Regions from separate parts of the Microbacterium sp. Beta genome, predicted to be linked through region 2. Evidence: predicted binding sites of a transcription regulator. Region 2 holds the regulator's gene; the other holds the start of a gene.

Region 1 (10,832 bases), on a different contig from region 2:
GGGCGATCAGGCGGTTGTAGCGCGCCTGGACTACGTCCTTCGGAACCTGATCCTCCATGGTCGCCGCAGGCGTGCCTTCGCGGATCGAGTACTGGAAGGTGAAGGCGCTGGAGAAACGAGCCTGCTCGACGACACGCATGGTGTCTTCGAAGTCCTCCTCGGTCTCCCCCGGGAACCCGACGATGATGTCGGTCGTGATGGCGGCGTTCGGGATGCGCGCGCGGACGCGGTCGAGGATCCCGAGGAAGCGCTCACTGCGGTAGGAACGTCGCATCGCCTTGAGGATGCGATCGCTCCCCGACTGCAATGGCATGTGAAGCTGCGGCATGACGTTCGGAGTCTCCGCCATGGCATCGATCACGTCATCCGTGAAGGCTGCGGGGTGCGGGCTGGTGAATCGGACGCGCTCGAGGCCTTCGATCTCACCGGCCGCGCGCAGGAGCTTGCCGAACGCCTGTCGATCGCCGAATTCGACGCCGTAGGAATTCACGTTCTGCCCGAGAAGCGTCACCTCGATCGCACCGTCTTCGACCAGAAGCCGGATCTCGTTCAGGATGTCGCCGGGACGACGGTCCTTCTCCTTGCCGCGCAGGCTGGGCACGATGCAGAACGTGCAGGTGTTGTTGCACCCGACCGAGATCGACACCCAGCCGCTGTGCGCCGAGTCTCGCTTCGTAGGCAAGGTTGAGGGGAACACTTCGAGCGACTCGAGGATCTCGAGTTCGGCATCCCCGTTGTGGCGGGCGCGCTCGAGCAGCCCCGGAAGGGAACCCATGTTGTGGGTGCCGAACACGACATCGACCCACGGCGCCTTGTCGAGCACAGCCTGCTTGTCCATCTGTGCGAGGCAGCCGCCGACGGCGATCTGCATCCCGTCTTTGCGGCGCTTGACCGACGCGAGATGGCCGAGTGTGCCGTAGAGCTTGCCTGCGGCGTTGTCGCGGACCGCGCAGGTGTTGATGATCACCACATCGGCTTCCGCACCGTCGACTGCCCTGACGTAACCTGCGCTCTCCAACGAGCCCGAGAGGCGCTCGGAGTCGTGCACGTTCATCTGGCACCCGAAGGTGCGTACTTCATACGATCGCTGTCGTCCGTCGACGTCGACGGCTGCCGACGACGCGCCGATGATCGTCGGTTCGCTGCGCGGGATAGTCATGATCACCCCATTGTACGAGCCGTTTCCGTGCGGAAGCGGCGCTCACTGCTCAGTCGGAATCGACGAACCGCACCCCTGAGGTCGCTCCGCCGAACGAAGCCTCGCGCAGCGCGACCTTCGCCGCCTTCATGGCGACCGCTCCGCCGTAGCCACGACGAGAAAGCTGTCCCACCAGACGACGGAGCGCCGCGTCGGGGTCGAGTCGAGTCATCGACCGCGCCTTGGTGCGGGCGAACTCCAGTGCGCGTTCGTCGTCGTCGTCCGGAAGCTCTTCGAGCGCGCTATCGATGACCTCACGCGGAATCCCCCGCTGAGCGAGCGCGCGAGACAGAGCGACTCTCCCCTGCCCCTTTCGATCCACTCCCGACCTCACGAGGACGCCGGCCAGGGCCGCATCATCGAGGTAACCACGACGGCAGAAGTCGTCGATCACATCGCTGATCGCACTACCTTCGAGGCCCGCACCACGCAGCACCTGCCGGGCTTCAGAGATCGACAACGACCGGGCTCGCAGCTTTCGCACGAGCGACTCCTCGGCCGCGACCCGGATCTCAGCGTGTGACGCCTCTTGCTGAGTCGCGCCGTCTCCTTCCGTCGCGTCGAGCGCGCGGAGCCTGGGAGCCGGCCGCGAGGGATGAGAGCTCCTGGCGCCGGAGGGATCCCTGCGCCCGCGCGCCGGATGGCGCTCACTCGGGGTTCCCGCGTGAGCTGCATCGTCGGCTGTGTCGATGGAAGCAGGGTCGCCTGGAGGAGAGTCCCAGGTCGTACGCCAGACCGCATCCCCGTCGCCTCGCGATGATGGCAGTGTCGCTGATTCGCCGTACTGCGTGACCGGCGTGGAAGGCGTCGCTCCTGGTTTCTTCGCTGTTCCGCCGAAGAGGGGGATGATGGGGGCGATCCGGTCAGGATCGCCCCCACGCGAGTCGTTCATCAGGCCGGACGACGCTCTGCGAGCTCATCGGCAGCTGCCGGGGCACCGGACGGCCCGCCGATACCGAGCTTCTGCTTGATCTGCGTCTCGATAGCCAGAGCGATGTCGGGGTTGTTGAGCAGGAACGTGCGTGCGTTCTCCTTGCCCTGACCCAGCTGATCACCGTCATAGGTGTACCAGGAACCCGACTTCTTCACGATGGCGTGTTCGACGCCGAAGTCGATCAGGCTGCCTTCGCGGGAGATGCCGACGCCGTAGAGGATGTCGAACTCCGCCTGCTTGAACGGCGGCGCCATCTTGTTCTTCACGACCTTGACCCTGGTGCGGTTTCCGACGGCATCGGTTCCGTCCTTCAGCGTCTCGATACGACGGATGTCCATGCGGACCGAGGCGTAGAACTTCAGCGCCTTACCGCCGGCGGTGGTCTCGGGGGAACCGAAGAAGACGCCGATCTTCTCACGCAGCTGGTTGATGAAGATCATGGTGGTGTTGGTCTGGTTCAGACCACCGGTGAGCTTACGAAGGGCCTGCGACATGAGTCGCGCCTGCAGACCCACGTGCGAGTCGCCCATCTCGCCCTCGATCTCGGCACGAGGCACGAGCGCCGCGACGGAGTCGATGACGATGAGGTCGATGGCTCCGGAGCGCACCAGCATGTCGGCGATCTCGAGCGCCTGCTCACCGGTGTCGGGCTGCGACACCAGGAGAGCATCGATGTCGACGCCCAGCTTCGCGGCATAGTCGGGGTCGAGCGCGTGCTCGGCATCGATGAACGCCGCGATTCCCCCGGCGCGCTGAGCGTTGGCGATCGCGTGCAGCGTGAGAGTCGTCTTACCCGAGGACTCCGGTCCGTAGATCTCTACGATTCGGCCACGCGGCAGTCCTCCCACGCCGAGGGCGACGTCGAGGGCGATGGAGCCGGTCGGGATGACGGCCACAGGGGCACGCTCATCGCTGCCCAGCCGCATGACCGAGCCCTTTCCGAACTGGCGGTCGATCTGAGCGAGGGCGGTCTCGAGGGACTTCTCGCGGTCGGCGGGTGATGGCATGATGTGCTCCTTCTGCGCGCGTGATGCCGCCTGTAGGCTGTCGCGGCTCTTCCGGTTGGGAGAAACTCTCCGACAAGGCGTAATGGCTCTTCGGCTTGTTTCCACCGTAGGAGGGACCACCGACATCGGTGCGACGATCTCACATACAGTGCAGAACAAACGGTCCGGACCACTTGTGCAGAAGACTACGCCCGCTTCGAACGAATCTTCGACGACACGCCGCAAATGGTGCGTCGTGTTCCGTAGAGGGCGGACGAGGAACGTAGGTCAGCGCCGCCGCGGCTCCTGCCGTCCGACTCCGTGGCGCCTGTCCTCGGGAACGTCCATCTCCGCGCACAGCGCCAGCCAGATGTCTCGCGGCGGCGTGCCGTCGGCGAGAGCTTCGAGAGCGGTACGCCCACCTACGGCACTCAGGCCGAGGTCGTTGACCAGAGAGGAAGCCCTCAGCCCGAACTCGGTATCGACGGCGCGAAGGAACTCGCTACGACGCATCACCACCCCATTCGGGGGTCAGTGCAGCGAGAGCTGAGGCTCGACCGACGCCACGAGGTCGTCGGGAACGACGTCAGGGAAGACCTGAATGCCCTCGAGCACCGAAATGCGGTCACCGACTTCGCGCATGATCGTCGAGATGGGGACGTCGAGAGCGTCTGCGACCGAGGCGAGAATCTCGCTCGAAGCCTCTTTCTGACCGCGCTCCACCTCGCTGAGGTAGCCGAGTGCGACCGATGCCTTGCTGGCGACCTGCCGGAGCGTACGCCCCTTCTGCAGGCGGAAGTCCCTCAGCACATCGCCGATTTCCTGTCGTACAAGAATCATCGGAACCTCCTCCCCCTGTGTTCGCTCGAGGTCTCCCCCGATGAGACAGCCAGTCTAGTACCCCTGGCGTGCACAGAATCTACTCCTGCACTCTGTGGTTTACGTGTGAGCACATCAGAGATAACCAGCCGCAGGGCTCTGCTATTCCGAGAGCAGGGCGAGCATCTCCTGGAGTGCCGCGTCCACCGTCTGCGCCCGGATCGATTCCCGGTCGCCGACGAAGAGAAAGGCCCTGGTCCGCGATGCCGCGGGGGTGACGACGCCGATGTGCACCGTGCCGACGGGCTGCCCGTCCGGAGACACCGGTCCGGCGATCCCGGTCGTGGACACCCCCACATCGGCAGCCTCGCCGTCGACGCCGACGACGCGTCTGACGCCGTCTGCCATCTCCAGTGCGACCTGCGGATGCACCGGCCCGTATCTCGACAGCAGGCCCTCATCCACGCCCAGCACGGACGACTTGACCGGCGTGGCATATGCCACGACGCCTCCGAGCAGCACGGCTGACGCTCCGGGAACCGCGACGAGATCGGCGCACAGGGCGCCCCCGGTCAGGGATTCGGCCACGCCGAGCTTCCATCCTCGTCGGCCCAGCGCAGCGAGGACCTCGGCTGCCGCCTGACTCATGACTTCCGGCGCGACCCGCGTACCTGCGCCACGACGTAGTCGATGCCGCTCGCCACCGTGAGGACCAGGACGATGAGCATGAGGATGAACGTGATCAATGTCCAGGCGTCGAGACCGATGACGTAGTGCAGCGGGAGGAGTGCCCACCCGAGCGCCACCCCTTGGAACGCGGTCTTGATCTTGCCCATCCAGGCCGCGGCCACGACGTGTTCGCTGGCCACCATGAGCCGATGGATCGTGATGCCCCATTCGCGCACGAGGATGATCGCAACGATCCACCAGTTGACCTCGCCCAGAATCGCGAGCCCGATGAAGCCGGCACCGGTGAGCATCTTGTCGGCGATCGGATCCCAGAGCTTGCCGAAATCACTGACGATGTCGTACTTGCGGGCGAGGTACCCGTCGACCCAGTCCGTCGAGATCCCGACGATGAAGATGACTCCGGCCGTCCAGCGGAGACCCGGGTCCGAGAACCCATAGGTGCCACCCAGCAGGAGCAGGACGAAGAAGACGACGGCCAGCGGGATGCGCGCGACCGTGATGGCGTTGGGGAGCTGCCGTGGGATCGCCATCAGTCGCGTCCCGTCAAGCCCCAGGCATCTTCGTCGCCCTCAGCTTCCACCTCGGGAAGACCCTCGTACTGAGCCGCGATCGGGTCATGCGTCTGCGGGAGCGGCGGGACGGGCGGAACCGCAGGCGCAGCCGATGCCGATGTCGGTGCCGGAACGTCCTCTCCGCGCAACTTGGCCATCACCTGCGGGAGCTGCTCGGCGGTCGCCAGCACGTCTCGCGCCTTCGACCCCTCGGAGGGGCCGACGATCTCGCGCGACTCGAGCAGATCCATGAGACGACCTGCCTTCGCGAACCCGACGCGGAGCTTGCGCTGGAGCATCGACGTCGATCCGAACTGCGAGGAGACGATGAGCTCGGCGGCTGCGAGCAGCAGCTCCAGGTCATCCCCGATGTCCTCGTCGACTTCCTTCTTCTTCGTCGGCTCCATCGCCTCCTGCACGTCCGGACGGTAGTCCGGACGTGCCTGACGTGTGACGTGCTTGACGACCGCGTCGATCTCCTTCTCATCGACCCACGCGCCCTGCAGGCGGAACGGCTTCGATGAGCCCATCGGTGAGAAGAGGGCGTCACCTTGACCGATGAGCTTGTCGGCACCGGGGCTGTCGAGGATGACCCGGCTGTCCGTGACGCTCGTCACGGCGAAGGCGAGTCGTGACGGGACGTTGGCCTTGATCAGGCCCGTCACGACGTCGACGCTCGGGCGCTGAGTCGCTAGCACGAGATGGATGCCGGAGGCACGTGCGAGCTGCGTGATGCGGACGATCGAGTCCTCGACGTCGCGAGGGGCGACCATCATGAGGTCGGCGAGCTCATCGACGACCACCAGAAGGTACGGGTACGGCTTCAGGACACGCTCGCTGCCCACCGGGAGCTCGACCTCGCCCGCGCGGACAGCCCGGTTGAAGTCGTCGATGTGCCGGAAACCGAACGACGCGAGATCGTCGTACCGCATGTCCATCTCCTTCACGACCCACTGCAGCGCCTCCGCCGCCTTCTTCGGGTTCGTGATGATGGGCGTGATCAGATGCGGGACACCGGCGTAGCTGGTCAGCTCGACACGCTTCGGGTCGATCAGCACCATGCGCACGTCGGACGGGCGGGCACGCATCAGCAGACTCGTGATCATGGAGTTCACGAAGCTCGACTTACCCGAACCGGTGGAGCCGGCCACGAGGAGGTGCGGCATCTTCGCGAGGTTCGCGATGACGATGTTGCCGCCGACGTCTTTGCCGACGCCGATGGTCATGGGGTGCGTGCTCTTCTGCGCAGCGGGCGAGCGCAGCACATCGCCGAGAGCCACCATCTCCTTGTCGGCGTTCGGGATCTCGATGCCGATTGCGCTCTTGCCCGGGATCGGCGAGAGGATGCGCACGTCGTTCGAGGCCACGGCGTAGGCGAAGTTGTTGCTCAGCTGCAGGATCTTCTCGACCTTGACGCCGTGGCCCACCTCGACCTCGTACTGCGTGACCGTCGGTCCGCGGGAGAAGCCGGTCACCTTGGCATCGACCTTGAACTGCGACAGCACGCTGGTGATCTGCTCGATCACCTTGTCGGTCGCCTCTGAGCGCATGACGGGCGGCGGGCCTTCGACCAGGAGTCCGGGAGACGGGAGGATGTATGGCGTGACGGGGGCCTGCGGGCCGCGGTCGCCCGGACCATCGGTGCCGAACCCGTCGAGACCGGGTAGTTCCGGCACCTCTCCTGTCTCAGAGGAGTCATCGAGCAGGGCCGTGGTCTGCTGCTCGGCGAGCGAGTCGGCGACCGACCTGACCTCGGACAGCACCTCGGTGGCCGCGTCGTAAGGATTCTCGACGACCACTGCCTGGTCGTACGCAGGCGTGGGATCGGAGGTGGTCAGGAGCGCGGTGATGTCGTCGGAATCGAGTGTGCCCTCATCCGGGTCCTCTTCGCGGCCGGTCTTGTTCCGGCGCCACCACGGCAGTACGTCGGGGTCATCGGTCTTGTCCGCGTCGTCGATCGCTGCGGCGTCCTTCGTCGGCTTCTCCGGTCGCTCCGCGTCGAACATCCAGGCGTAGAGATCCCCGAGGCGCGAACCGATGCGATTCGGCGGTGTCTTGGTGAGGATCAGGATGCTGAGTGCCACGAGCAGCGACAGCACGATGTACGCCGGGATGTCGGTGAGGTACGTCAGCGGCTGCCCCACCAGCCAGCCCAGCAGACCGCCCGACTCGCTGAGCGCAGGCATCCCCTGGTTCGGATGCGGGCGAGGCCCTGCGACATGGAAGATCCCCGCGAGGGCGAGGACGAACATGCCGAAGCCGATGCCGATACGACCGTTGTCGTGGACAGAGGACGGGTGCCGGAACAGCCATCCGGCGAGCAGGAGGAGCAGCACGGGCATGATGAAGGCCACGCGTCCGACGAAGAGACCCACCGAGTAGGCACTGATGTTCGCTGCGACCTCGTTGCCGATGAAGAACCACTCGTTGACCGCACCGAGCACGGCGAGGAGCACGAGGAAGAACGGGAAGCCGTCGCGACGGTCGTCCTTCTCGAGGGTCTCAGGGCCGAACGCGCGGAAGAGTCCTCCGACCCCGTGCGCCAGCCCGACCCAGGCACGGACGGCGACTGGAGGCTTGTCGGCCTCGTCGATGTACTTCTTGGGAGCGGGTTGGGCCTTGCGAGCGGGCGTGGCCTTGGGAGCCGTCTGCCGCTTGGGGCGCGACGGTGCGCTCGTCGACGCGCGCTCTGTCTTCGTGGTACTCCTGGCCATGCTCTCACGTTACGTCCAACAGGCGACATCGCCGCGTAATGACGCGGCTTTCCACGGATCGGAGAGAGCGTACGCTACCCCGTACCGCGAGCCATCGTGTCGCGCGTCGACCCCTGACCCACCACGGCGAACCCTTCCGCACGATACAGATTGCGCGCGAAGTTGTCCCGCTCCACGCTCAAGCTGATCCTGGCATGGCCTTGGGACCCGGCGAGCTGCACGATGCCGCGCAGCAGGGACCGACCAACACCCCGAGCGCGCCAGAGCGGGTGCACGCCGACGATCAGCTCGGGGACCGCGATGCCGATGAAACCGAATCCCGGCTCGTTCTGCGGAAGCACCCGATACCAGGCGGCACCGACCGCGACGTCATCGTCACCCAGCGCGACGAGGCCGTCGTCTGACATGCGTTTCCACCCCGCGAGGTAGCGGCGATGCTCCGTCGAGGTCAGCACCTCGTGCCGTGGCCGCACTCCTCCGGCTCGCCAGTTCGCCGCCTCGACGAGCATGTCGCCGAGGAACATCGCATCCGTCTGCGACGCCCTGCGAAGCGAGAAGCCCCTGTGCATGACGCGAGCATAGGCCGACGGTGTTACGTCGGCATGACGACTACCCGTGAGTGCGAGAGGACCGCGCCGCCGTCACGCCTCGATGACGAGCGGCACGATCATGGGGCGACGACGAAGCCGCTGATTGACCCAGCGACCGATCGTGCGTCGCACGACCTGCGACAGCGCATGGGTGTCACGGACACCATTGCCGGACGCCTCCTTGAGCGCGGCGACGATCTTGGGCGTGACGTCGTCGAACACGGAGTCGTCCTCGGCGACGCCGCGCGCATGGATCTCCGGGCCCGAGATGATGCGCCCGGTCGTGGCGTCCACCACGACGATGACCGAGATGAAGCCCTCCTCGCCGAGGATCCGGCGGTCCTTGAGGTCGGCGTCCGTGATCTCGCCGACGGTTGAGCCGTCGACGTACACGAACCCGAGATCGAGCTGACCTGCGACCTTCGCGACCCCGCCCTTGAGGTCGATCACGGTGCCGTTCGAGGCGATGATCGTGTTGTCCTCCGGCACGCCGGTGTCCTGCGCCAGCTTGGCGTTCGCGATGAGGTGGCGGTACTCGCCATGGACCGGGAGGACATTCTTCGGCTTCAGGATGTTGTAGCAGTAGATGAGCTCACCCGCGGCGGCGTGCCCGGAGACGTGCACCTTCGCGTTCGCCTTGTGCACGACGTTGGCGCCCAGCTTGGTCAAGCCGTCGATCACGCGGTACACCGCGTTCTCGTTGCCCGGGATGAGGCTGGAGGCGAGGATGACGGTGTCGCCCTCGCTGATCTCGATCGCGTGATCCATGTTCGCCATCCGGCTGAGCACGGCCATCGGCTCTCCCTGCGAGCCCGTCGACATGTAGACGATCTGCTCGTCGGGCAGATCACGTGCCTTCTTGAAGTCGATCAGGACGCCGTCCGGCACCTTCAGGTAGCCGAGCTGCTCGGCGATCGTCATGTTCCGGACCATGCTGCGGCCGAGGAACGCGACGCGGCGCCCGTTGGCGTGTGCGGCATCGATGACCTGCTGCACACGGTGGACGTGGCTGGAGAAGCTGGCGACGATGACGCGACGCGGCGCCTTCGCGATCACCTGATCGAGCACGGGGCCGATGGAGCGTTCCGTCGGGGTGAAGCCGGGAACGTCGGCGTTGGTCGAATCGACGAGGAACAGATCGACGCCCTCTTCCCCGAGGCGGGCGAACGCGCGCAGGTCGGTGATCCGGCCGTCGAGGGGAAGCTGGTCCATCTTGAAGTCGCCGGTCGCGAGGACCATGCCGGCGGGGGTGCGGATGGCGACGGCCAGCGCGTCGGGGATGGAGTGGTTGACCGCGACGAACTCCAGGTCGAACGGACCGACCCGCTCCTCCTGCCCCTCCTTCACGGTGAGGGTGAAGGCCTTGATGCGGTGCTCCTTGAGCTTCGCCTCGACCAGCGCGAGGGTGAGCCCGGAGCCGATCAGAGGGATGTCGCTCTTCAGGCGCAGGAGGTAGGGCACGGCGCCGATGTGATCTTCGTGGCCGTGCGTGAGCACGACACCGACGATGTCTTCGAGGCGATCACGGATGGGCTCGAAGTCCGGGAGGATCAGGTCGACGCCCGGCTGGTGCTCCTCCGGGAAGAGCACACCGCAGTCGACGATCAGGATCTTCCCGTCGTACTCGAACATGGTCATGTTGCGACCGATCTCTCCGAGCCCGCCGATCGGGATGACCCGCAGCGTCCCTTCATCGAGAGCGGTCGGTTCTACCAGGGGAATGGACATGCTGTCTCCTCAGTCGGACACTCCGCGCGTCCGTTCGTTCATGGCGACGCGACTCAGCGCGTCGTGCCGTGCACCTTCGGCAGGGCACCGCCCGCGGCCGCATTGCGGTCGGGACGGAAGTTCGAGAAGTCGGCACCGGGAACGTCCTGGACGAGGTCGAGCTCATCCTCGATGAGCGCCGCCTCCCATTCCTCGGGACCGACCAGGGGAAGTCGGACGCGCGGACTCGAGATGCGACCGAGTCCGTGCAGGATGTACTTGGCCGCGACGGTCCCAGGCACATGCGTCATCACGGCGCGGACGAGCGGCTCGAGCCGCTTGTGCTCCGCCGTGGCCGTGGCGAGGTCTCCCGCGTTCACCGCGTCGATGATCGTGCGGTACGGCGCCGCGGCGACGTTGGCCGTCACGCCGATCAACCCGGTCGCCCCGATCGCGAGGTGCGGCAGCACGTTCGCGTCGTCGCCCGAGAAGTACATGAGATCGGTCTGGTTCAGCACCCGACTCACCTCGGAGAAGTCGCCCTTGGCATCCTTCACAGCGAGGATGTTCGGGTGCTTCGCCAGACGCAGGATCGTCTCGTACTTGATCGGCACACCGGTCCGGCCCGGGATGTCGTAGAGGA
Region 2 (10,832 bases):
CGCGTCCGCCAGACCGCGGGCCGCGGCGATCACGTCGTCGACATCGACGATGCCCCACTGGCCGTCGAGACGTTCACGGTACGAGCGGCCGTACCCCGTGGATCCTCCGTAGTTCACGTCGAGCACGCCGATGCCGCGGCTCGTGTAGAACGCGATCGCCTCGGACGCCGCCCCGGTGACGTGCGCCGTCGGCCCTCCGTGCACGAGGACGATGTAGGGCGGGAGCTCGTGATCGGGAGCCGTCGCGTGCGGGTTCGCCGGCGGGTACGCGAACGCGTGCACCTCTCCGTGCGGGCCCTGGATCTCGATCGGCATCGCAGCGGGCATCCACTGCGGATCGACCGGTTCGCCGCCGCGCACCGCCACGGTGGCACCCGATACGACGTCGACGCACCACAGCCCGGCGTTCGCACGCGAACCGTTGCCGGAGAGGAGCACGCGGGTGCCGTCGACATCGTCGACGCTCACATGGCCGTCTCCGGGGAACGAGATGACGTCGACGCGGTCGTCGGCAGCATCATCGGTATCGATCACCACGACCTCGTCGCGCCCGTTCGTCCGGACGGCGACGACGCGGCCGTCGTCGAGCAGCTGATACCAGCGGTTGCCGAGGACCCAGAGTCCATAGCCCGTGTCGGCGTCCGAGGGTGAGACCTGCCGTGCGGTGCCGACCGGGACCACACCGTCCAGGGAGATGCGCTGCAGGGCCCAGCGCCCACCCGGATCATCGGCGAAGAGCAGCTCCGAGTCGCTCAGCCACTCCGGCTGCAGCGCCGCCCGTGAGGGGATCGTGCGCGGAGTGTCCTCACCGACCTCGGCGACCTGCACGTGCGCGTCCTCCCACGGCATGCGGCCCCTGTCCCACGCGACCCACGCGGCGCGGGTGCCGTCGGGGGAGAGCGCGGGGTGGGCGAAGAAACCATCGCCCTGCACGATCACCGTGATCGCGGACGCATCCTCGGCTGCGGAGCCGTCGAGCGGGATCTCGACGATCGCTCGGAGATGCGGCGTGCGGGAGAGGTCTTCGCGCACGGCCAGCAGTCGACCGGACTGCACACGCAGGCCGCCGTGGGAGGGCCCGGGAGGGGTGAGAGCAACGGGCTCGCCTCCCACGCTCAGACGATGAACCCGCTGGTCGTTCGCGTCGACGAAGTAGAGCGTGCCGTGCTCGTCCGCCGTCCACGCACCCCCGCCGTACTCGTGCACACGTGAGCGTGCGCTCCAGGGGGAGGGGAGGATCTCGGCTCCGGAGGAGCTCCGCACCGTCACGCGGCCCTTCTGGGCCGGCACCGACTCGCCCCACCAGATCTCCGAGCCGACGAAACGGGCGCCGTCGATGCGCGGTGAAGACGCGGCGACCGAGGCGGCGGAGAACGGGGATGACCAAGAACCGTAAGGGGACGACGACATGTCTCGAGCCTATGCGGCGTCGCACCGCGTGTGCGGCCACGCCGTGGGCCCGACCACTGTGGAAGCGCGCGAAGGGAAGACGGTCACCGACACGACCAGGCCCGGTCTGCGCTGACCGGATCGAGGGTCAGACGGCGCGGAGCACCGCCACGACCTTGCCGAGGACGACGGACTCGTCGCCGAGGATGGGTTCGAATGCCGAGTTGCGGGGGAGGAGCCAGGTGTGGCCGTCCCGGCGGCGCAGCACCTTGACCGTCGCCTCGCCATCGAGCATCGCCGCGACGATCTCGCCGTTCTCCGCGCTGTTCTGGGAGCGGACCACGACCCAGTCGCCGTCGCAAATGGCGGCGTCGATCATCGACTCGCCGGAGACCTTGAGCATGAACAGGTCGCCCTTGCCCACCAACTGGCGGGGGAGCGGGAAGATCTCCTCGACCTGCTGATCCGCGGTGATCGGCACGCCGGCGGCGATCCGTCCCACCAGGGGGACGAGCGCGGCGTCGCCTACGGGAGTCGCGACGTCGGCCGGGTTCTCGGTGCTGGCGCCCGGCAGATCGATGAGCACCTCCATCGCCCTGGTCTTCCCCGGGTCGCGGCGCAGGTAGCCACTCAGCTCGAGCTGTCCGAGTTGATGGGTGACGCTGGAGAGGGACTTGAGACCGACGGCGTCTCCGATCTCGCGCATGCTCGGCGGATAGCCGTGGTTCGCGATCGAGTTCTGGATGACCTCGAGGATCGCCATCTGCTTCGGGCTGAGGCTCTTCCGGCGGCGCGTGCGCGGTGCCTCCGACTCGGCGGCAGAGTTCTCGCTCATGGTGCTCCTTCAGTGCGTGATCCGACGTCCCTCTTCGAATGTCGGAGGCCCGTGGTGGGGTGTCCTTATCGAAACCGTATCCGAGAATCGGGCCGATCTGGAAGATCTGTTCGAGCGTGTCGGCCTCTTTCCCCGATGTGGTTTCGAAGAATACTTGACAGATGTTCGAACTCGAAGATATCTTCGGTACGTAGCTTCGCATTCCCGGCTCCCGGCCGAGTCGTGAATGCGAACGCTACGCCAACTTCCCCGGCAGCCTCACCGCTCCGGGACAGGCTAAGGAGCACCACATGAGCAGCATCGGCTTCAGCACCGCAGCAGTCATCTCGGCATCGCCCCGTCCTTCGACGAGACTCCGGCTGACGACGCGTGGTCGCGCTGTACTGCTCGCCCTGGCGTCGGTGCCCCTCGCCGCCGGCATCGCGTTCGCGGCGCTCAGCGGCGGCAGCGCGGTCGCGTCGGGTGCCGACACCGCACCCGTCGGCGTCGAGACCGTCACCGTCATGCCCGGTGACACGCTCTGGTCCATCGCCACCGGCGTCGCGCCCGACGCCGACCCGCGCGATGTGATCGGCGACATCAGCCGGATGAACCTGTTGCGCGGTGGGGAGCTGCAGATCGGGCAGACTCTGGCGATCCCGGCTCAGTACGCGCGCTGATCCGGCGGAGGGCTCAGACGAGGAGTTTCTGGGGCGGCGACTTTGCGTCATCAACCTCAAGCGCCGCCTAGCATGGGAAGGGTGACCCTCTCCCTCAACGATCTCCCGCTACGTGACGATCTCCGCGGATTGAAGCCATACGGTGCTCCACAGGCGCCGCTTCCCATCGCGCTCAACGTGAATGAGAACACGCATCCGATCCCCGATGCGGTGGCGAGCGACATCCTCGATGACATCGCCGTCGCGATCCGTGATGTCAACCGCTACCCGGATCGTGAGTTCACCACGCTTCGCGAGTCTTTCGCGGAGTACCTGGGCCACGGTCTCGTCCCCGAGCAGATCTGGGCGGGCAACGGGTCCAATGAGGTGCTCCAGCACATCCTGCAGGCCTTCGGAGGCCCTGGTCGCACGGCTTTCGGGTTCGCGCCGACCTATTCGATGTACCCGCTCATCGCGCAGGGCACCGGTGCGCGGTGGATCGCCGGCACGCGTCAGCCCGACTACACCATCACTCCGGAGGAGGCGGCCGAGCAGGTGCGGGCCGCCGAGCCGGACGTGGTCATCCTGTGCTCTCCCAACAACCCCACCGGCACGCCGCTCGGACTCGACGTCATCGAAGCGGTGTACGAGGCTGCCAGGGGCATAGTGATCGTCGACGAGGCCTACCAGGAGTTCGCGCCGCATGACGCGGTCTCCGCACTGACGCTGCTCGAGGGGCGGCCGCGTCTGGCCGTCTCGCGCACGATGAGCAAGGCCTTCGCGTTCGCCGGGGCCCGTGTCGGGTATCTCGCGGCCGACCCGGCGTTCATCGACGCGCTGCGGCTGGTGCGTCTGCCGTACCACCTGAGCGCACTCACCCAGGCGGCGGCCATCGCGGCGCTGCGCAATGCCGACGTCATGCTCGGCATGGTCGAGGAGATCGTCGAGCAGCGCGACCGCATCACGGCGACTCTCGAGGCGCTGGGTTACCAGCCGCACGAATCCTGGTCGAACTTCGTGCTGTTCGGTGGAGTCTCCGACCCGAAGGCCATCTGGCAGCAGCTGTACGACCAGGGGGTGCTGGTACGCGATGTCGGCATCCCAGGACACCTGAGGGTGAGCGCGGGCACCGAGGCCGAGACCACCGCGTTCCTCGATGCTCTGGCCTCGATAGGATCGGCTTCATGAGCACTTCCGCACCGACCCCGCGCACCGCGAGCCGTGTGCGCCGCACGTCGGAGTCCACCGTCGAGCTCGAGCTGAACCTCGACGGGACCGGCGCGAGCCACATCGACACCTCGGTGCCCTTCTTCGACCACATGCTCACGGCGTTCGCGAAGCACTCGCTGACCGACCTCACCGTGCGCGCCTCCGGTGACACCCACATCGACGCACACCACACCGTGGAAGACGTCTCGATCGTGCTCGGACAGGCGATCCTCGAAGCCCTCGGCGACAAGTCCGGCATCTCCCGGTACGGAGACGCCCTCGTCCCCCTCGACGAGGCGCTCGCGCAGGCCGTGGTCGACATCTCGGGCCGCCCGTACCTCGTGCACACGGGGGAGCCCGAGGGGTTCGAGCACCACCTGATCGGCGGACACTTCACAGGGTCGCTCGTCCGCCACTCCTTCGAAGCCATCACGTTCAATGCCGCTCTCACGGTGCACGTGCGTGTGCTCGGCGGCCGAGACCCGCATCACATCGCGGAAGCGGAGTACAAGGCGTTCGCGCGTGCGTTCCGTCAGGCCAAGGCGCTGGATCCGCTCGTCGACGGCATTCCGTCCACCAAGGGCGCGCTGTGACGTCGGCTCCTCGCGTCGCGGTGTTCGACTACGAGTCGGGCAACGTCCACTCGGCCGTCAAGGCTCTCGTGGCTGCCGGTGCCGACGCCGTGCTGACGCGCGACCGCACCACCGCCCTCGAGGCTGACGGCCTGGTCGTTCCCGGCGTCGGCGCGTTTCAGGCGGTTCGCGATGCCCTGCGTGCGCACGGAGGCGACGAGATCATCGACCGCCGTCTGGCCGGTGGCCGTCCGGTCCTCGGCATCTGCGTCGGGATGCAGGTGCTGTTCGAGCACGGCGTCGAGCGTGGGCGTGATACCGCTGGGCTCGGAGAGTGGCCCGGAGCCGTCACCGAGCTCAACGCGCCGGTGCTTCCGCACATGGGCTGGAACACCGTCGCGCCCGGTTCCGACAGCGTGCTCTTCCGCGGCATCGAGCAGGAGCGCTTCTACTTCGTGCACTCCTACGCCGCCCAGTCCTGGCAGCTCGATGTCATGCCGCCGTTCCCGGAACCCGTCCTGACCTGGACGACCTACGGCGATCCCTTCCTCGCCGCCGTGGAGAACGGCCCGCTGTCGGCGACGCAGTTCCACCCGGAGAAGTCCGGCGAAGCAGGTATCCAGCTGCTGCGCAACTGGGTCGAGAGTCTCTGACGACGCCCACCGACGTCACCCGTTTTGTTCCCCGCCGCCCGGCGGACTACCCTCGGTTCTCGTGCCCGCACCGGGCCGAAGAGCTTCCCGATCCAAGGACCCCATGAACGACTTCGCGCAGTCCCCCTCGCTCACGCTCCTTCCCGCGGTCGATGTCGCCGGGGGCAAGGCCGTCCGACTGACTCAGGGCGAGGCCGGAACCGAGACCAGCTATGGCGACCCGTTGGACGCCGCAGGGGAGTGGGTGTCGCAGGGCGCCTCCTGGATCCACCTGGTCGACCTCGACGCGGCCTTCGGTCGGGGCAGCAACGCGCCGATCCTGCGCAAGGTCATCAAGCAGTTTAAGGGCGTGAACATCGAGCTTTCGGGTGGTATCCGCGACGACGCGACGCTGGAGGCGGCTCTGGAGAGCGGCGCGACGCGGATCAACCTGGGCACGGCGGCGCTGGAGAATCCGGAGTGGGCTGCCGACGTGATCGGCCGTTACGGCGAGGCGATCGCCGTCGGTCTCGATGTGCGCGGAACGACGCTCGCCGCCCGCGGATGGACCAAGGAGGGCGGGGACCTCTGGGAGGTGCTCGACCGCCTCGAAGACGCCGGCTGCAGCCGCTACGTGGTCACCGACGTCACGAAGGACGGAACCCTCCGCGGTCCGAACCTCGACCTTCTCCGTGAGGTCACCTCCCGCACCCCGAAGCCGGTGGTCGCGTCAGGCGGCATCTCGAGCCTGGACGACATCGCCGCGCTCCGCGACCTCGTGCCGTTGGGCGTCGAGGGCGCGATCGTCGGCAAGGCACTCTACGCCGGCGCCTTCACGCTGGCTGAGGCACTGGATGTCGCAGGAGACTGACGCGCACGCGTGCGGCCCCGAGCCGCACAACCACGGCGATTCAGCAGGCGTCCCGTGGGAGGGGCGCAGCTTCGAGTCGAATCCGCACGCCGCGGACGACGGTTCCGCCGACCCCGCGCTGCTGGCGGCGCTGCTGCGCTTCCGCGCCGGCGAGGGCAGCCAGTCCGAGGTCGTCGACGCCTTCCGTGCCGCCCGTGTGCTGGTGCCCCTCATCGCGGAGAAGGGGGAGGAGGGGATCGCCCCCAACGGCCTCACCGTTGACAAGACGCAGGAGCTCTCCATCGTCACGGTCGCGTCTCCGGATGGTCGGCGCGTGCAGCCGGTGTTCTCGTCGGTCCAGGCGATGCAGGCGTGGGACCCGACGGCGCGACCCATCCCCGTCGAGGCTATCCGCGCGGCGCTGGCCGCCTCGTCGGAGGACACCGACCTGATCGTGCTCGACCCGACGTCCGACACCGAGTTCGTCATCCGGCGTCCTGCCGTGTGGACGATCGCTCAGGAGCAGCGCTGGGAGCCGAGCTTCCTGTCGACCGAGGTGTTCACGGCGCTGCAGGAGAGCGTGGCCCACGAACTGGCCGTCATCGACGTGGCTGTGGCTTCCGGGGACCCCGACGCCCGTCTGCGCGGGCCCGAGCTCATCGTGGTCCTCGAGCTGGTCGACGGACTCGAACGCGAGGTGCTCGACGCCGTGCTCTCGCGTCTCGCGTCTCGCTGGGCATCGGACGACCGGATCGCCGTGCTCGTCGACTCCCTCACCGTGAAGCTCCGCCGCAGCGCCTGAACCGCTTCGCTACGCTCGGGGACATGCCCCGGACTCTGTTGCGAGCCCTCGCCGCCGTCGTGCTGCTCGGAGGCGCCGTCGCCGGCACTTCCGGCTGCGTGGTCAACGCGTGCCCGACGATCGCCTACATCAGCACGGTCGTCGTCGACGTGAGCGCCTTCCCGGCGGCGACCGACCTCCAGTTCTGCGCGGACGGGCAGTGCTCACCGGGGCCGGGGGAAGATGCGAGCTCGTCCGCGAACCTGTTCTCGGCGTCTCCGTCGGCCGACGGCACGTGGAGCATGTCCCTCGACATGTCCACTCCCGACCTGGTCGACATCCGGTTGTTCGATGCGCAGGGTGCCGTCATCCATGAGTCGGAACAGGAGATCTCCTGGACTCGCACCGAAGGGCAGTGCCCCGGCCCGGCCTCGGCCGACCCTCTGGTCGTCGAGCCCGCGGCAGCTAGTTGACCGGGCCGGTCCACTTCTCGCCCGGTCCCTTGCCGATCGGATCGGGGATCGTGGACGCCTCGCGGAAGGCGAGCTGGAGTGAGCGGAGACCGTCGCGCAGGGACCGCGCGTGCATGTCGCTGATCTCCGGAGCGCCGGCGGTGATGAGCCCGGCGAGGGAGTTGATGAGCTTGCGCGCCTCGTCGAGGTCGAGCTGCGCTGCGGCGTCCGGATCGTCGGCGAGCCCGAGCTTGACGGCTGCCGCGCTCATGAGGTGCACGGCGGCGGTGGTGATCACCTCGACTGCGGGTACATCGGCGATGTCACGGGTGGCCGACGATGCGGCCTCCTCCTGACGTGCCCAACGCTCTTCGCGCTCGCGTGCCGCCTCGTCCGGTGCCTGGTTCGTCACTTCGCCTTGCTTTCTGTTAGACTTTGGCGGGCTCCGGAGCGTCATGCTCCGGAACGAAAGAGGATTCACTTCCCACCCGCGCTTGCCGTTCAAGGCTACCGGGTCTTGCACTCCACCGGCTCCGTTCGAAAGAAGGAGCCGGCAGACAGGGTGCGGAGCCGGCGTCTGAATGCCGGTGGGTGGGGACGATTCCGATTTCGCCCGTGATGCAGACAGCGTCGCGGTGGCCGAATCACATCGTCTAAGGAGTTCCGCATCAGCGATCCCCGTACCAATGAGCGCATCCGCGTCCCCGAGGTCCGCCTCGTCGGCCCCGCGGGTGAGCAGATCGGCGTCGTCCGCATCGAAGCCGCACTGCGCCTCGCGCAGGAAGCCGATCTCGACCTCGTCGAGGTCGCCCCGAACTCGAAGCCGCCCGTCGTCAAGATCATGGACTACGGCAAGTTCAAGTACGAGGCCGCCCAGAAGGAAAAGGAAGCTCGCCGCAACCAGGCGAACACGATCCTCAAGGAAGTGCGCTTCCGTCTGAAGATCGAGGCTCACGACTACACGACCAAGCTCAAGCGTGCCGAGGGCTTCCTCAAGGCCGGCGACAAGGTCAAGGCCATGATCCTGTTTCGCGGTCGCGAGCAGTCGCGTCCCGAGCAGGGTGTGCGTCTGCTGCGCAAGTTCGCCGAGGACGTCGCCGAGTTCGGCACCGTCGAGTCGAACCCGACCATCGACGGTCGCAACATGGTGATGGTCGTGGCTCCGCTCAAGAGCAAGTCCGAGGCGAAGCAGGAGCAGAACGCCGTGCGCGATGCTCAGCGCGCGGACAAGAAGCAGGCTGCGCGCGAGGCGAAGAACGAGGCCGCCGCCACCACTGCGGAGTAGTACCCGCCCCAGAACTCCCGCACCGCGGGTTGACACCGTCGCCTGAGAAGGCGCCATACGAAGGAAGAGAAGATGCCGAAGCAGAAGACCCACTCGGGTGCTAAGAAGCGCTTCAAGATCACCGGCAGCGGAAAGCTGAAGAAGCAGCAGGCCGGGATGCGCCACAACCTCGAGCACAAGTCGAGCCGTCGCACGCGTCGTCTGAACCAGGACCAGGTCCTGTCGAAGGCTGACACCAAGGTCGCGAAGAAGCTTCTCGGTCGCTGACGCGCGCCGAACGCACGAATAGGAACACAGGAAAATGGCAAGAGTCAAGCGGGCAGTAAACGCCCACAAGAAGCGCCGGGTCATCCTCGAGCGCGCCTCCGGTTACCGCGGACAGCGTTCGCGCCTCTACCGCAAGGCCAAAGAGCAGGTCATCCACTCGCTGGTCTACTCGTACCGTGACCGTCGCAAGCGCAAGGGCGATTTCCGTCGTCTGTGGATCCAGCGCATCAACGCTGCGGCCCGCCAGAACGGCATGACGTACAACCGCTTCATCCAGGGCCTCGGCCTCGCGGGTGTCACGGTCGACCGTCGTATGCTCGCCGACCTCGCGGTCAACGACGCTGCCACGTTCACGACGCTGGTCGAGACGGCGAAGAAGGCTCTTCCCTCCGACGTCAACGCGCCGAAGTCGGCTGCGTAAGCACCTCTTCACACAGGGCGCTCTCCTTCGGGAGGGCGCCCTGTGGCGTTTCCCGGCGTGGCGAGGACTGCCGCGCGGCTGACCGCGAGATCGACGAGGGCGGCCGCGGCGACGGCACTCGCGTATACGGCTATGTCCCGTCCATCGAATCCGGAGCCGAGGACGAGTCGGACCGGGGGAAGTGCCGATGCCCACTCGCGAGGGATACCGGTGAGCTGGAACAGTTCGACGCCGGCGCAGAACACGAAGGCGACGAGGGCCGGCGCGAGGGGGCGCCGCCGCACGGCGATCAGGGCGACGAGCAGATAGATGAGCACGGCGTACAGCGCATCGCCGATGATGTCGCCCACGACCCCGCCCGCACTGCGATGGATGACGAGCCCGATCGCGACCGTCGCGACGGCGAGCACTGCGAGGACGATCCGCCGACGGGAGCTCCTCACCGCGGCATCGATCGTCATGCAGGCACCCTACCCGGATGGTGCGGGAGAGGGCCGTGCGTTCCCTAGACTGTGATCGTGCTGGAGAACCCCCGTTCGCCCCGAGTCCGTGCTGTCGCGAAGCTGACCAAACGCAGCGCGAGGACTGAGACAGGCCTGTTCCTTCTGGAAGGCCCGCAGTCGGTGCGCGAGGCGCTCACCTACCGTCCCGAGGCGATCGTCGAGCTCTTCGCGACGCCGAACGGCTGGGAGCGGCACCCCGACATCCGCGCGAAGGCCGCAGAGGCGGACATCGAGGTCGAGTACGTCACCGAGTACGTGCTCAACGCCATGGCCGACACCGTCACACCGCAAGGCCTCGTCGCCGTCGTGCAGCAGACGCCGACGTCGGTGCGCGACATCTTCGACGCCTCGCCGCGACTGGTGGCGATCTGCGAGGAGGTGCGGGATCCAGGGAACCTCGGCACGATCATCCGGGCAGCAGATGCCGCGGGTGCGGATGCCGTCGTCCTGACCGGTCGCACCGTCGATCCGTACAACCCGAAGGTGGTGCGCGCGACCACAGGGTCCCTGTTCCACCTTCCCGTCTCGGTCGGGGGCGACCTCGCCGAAGTCGTGAAGCGTGCTCACGCCGCAGGTCTGCGCATCCTCGCGGCGGACGTGAAGGGCGATGACCTGCTGGAAGCGCGCGCGGAGGGCGTGCTGGCCGAGCCGACGGGATGGCTCTTCGGCAACGAGGCGCGCGGACTCGAAGACGAGGCGCTGGATCTCGCGGACCGCGTGCTCAAGCTTCCGATCTTCGGCCGAGCCGAGTCGCTCAATCTGGCGACGGCCGCCAGCGTCTGCCTGTATGAAAGCGCATTCGCTCAGCGGGCGACGTCCGTCGACTGAGGTGACGGACGCCGGGGGAAGCGGGAAGCGGAGTCGATGAGGATTCTGATCGTCGAAGACGACGACCGGGTCGCAGGCGCACTGGAGGCGTTTCTCGCCCGGTCCGGGTACGCGACCGTCCGTGCGGCGGATGGAGCGTCTGCACTGGGTCTTCTCGGAGCGGACACCGA

What was found. The regulator LexA, encoded in region 2, represses DNA repair genes until DNA is damaged. The targets are predictions, from matches to a motif close to TCGAACANNTGTTCGA.
Region 1: recA (recombinase RecA) is a predicted target of LexA. The motif match lies at 3,336-3,351, and genes of this name have one in related genera.

What each region holds. Positions count from the first base shown of each region.
Region 1 covers NZ_SCOG01000001.1:181,259-192,090, forward strand. Annotated here, with positions in the region: gene miaB (tRNA (N6-isopentenyl adenosine(37)-C2)-methylthiotransferase MiaB) at 1-1,159, opposite strand, end outside; gene FFS56_RS20735 (regulatory protein RecX) at 1,209-1,682, opposite strand; gene recA (recombinase RecA) at 2,090-3,139, opposite strand; gene FFS56_RS00935 (DUF3046 domain-containing protein) at 3,407-3,631, opposite strand; gene FFS56_RS00940 (helix-turn-helix transcriptional regulator) at 3,650-3,958, opposite strand; gene FFS56_RS00945 (CinA family protein) at 4,100-4,585, opposite strand; gene pgsA (CDP-diacylglycerol--glycerol-3-phosphate 3-phosphatidyltransferase) at 4,582-5,157, opposite strand; gene FFS56_RS00955 (DNA translocase FtsK) at 5,157-7,892, opposite strand; gene FFS56_RS00960 (GNAT family N-acetyltransferase) at 7,967-8,461, opposite strand; gene FFS56_RS00965 (ribonuclease J) at 8,534-10,210, opposite strand; gene dapA (4-hydroxy-tetrahydrodipicolinate synthase) at 10,264-10,832, opposite strand, start outside.
Region 2 covers NZ_SCOG01000025.1:29,353-40,184, reverse strand. Annotated here, with positions in the region: gene FFS56_RS17505 (prolyl oligopeptidase family serine peptidase) at 1-1,410, opposite strand, end outside; gene lexA (transcriptional repressor LexA) at 1,538-2,224, opposite strand; gene FFS56_RS17495 (LysM peptidoglycan-binding domain-containing protein) at 2,515-2,883, shown strand; gene FFS56_RS17490 (histidinol-phosphate transaminase) at 2,965-4,050, shown strand; gene hisB (imidazoleglycerol-phosphate dehydratase HisB) at 4,047-4,664, shown strand; gene hisH (imidazole glycerol phosphate synthase subunit HisH) at 4,661-5,296, shown strand; gene priA (bifunctional 1-(5-phosphoribosyl)-5-((5-phosphoribosylamino)methylideneamino)imidazole-4-carboxamide isomerase/phosphoribosylanthranilate isomerase PriA) at 5,400-6,146, shown strand; gene FFS56_RS17470 (SseB family protein) at 6,130-6,927, shown strand; gene FFS56_RS17465 (hypothetical protein) at 6,951-7,379, shown strand; gene FFS56_RS17460 (DUF1844 domain-containing protein) at 7,372-7,770, opposite strand; gene infC (translation initiation factor IF-3) at 8,002-8,643, shown strand; gene rpmI (50S ribosomal protein L35) at 8,716-8,910, shown strand; gene rplT (50S ribosomal protein L20) at 8,945-9,331, shown strand; gene FFS56_RS17440 (DUF2809 domain-containing protein) at 9,340-9,792, opposite strand; gene FFS56_RS17435 (RNA methyltransferase) at 9,850-10,662, shown strand; gene FFS56_RS17430 (response regulator transcription factor) at 10,699-10,832, shown strand, end outside.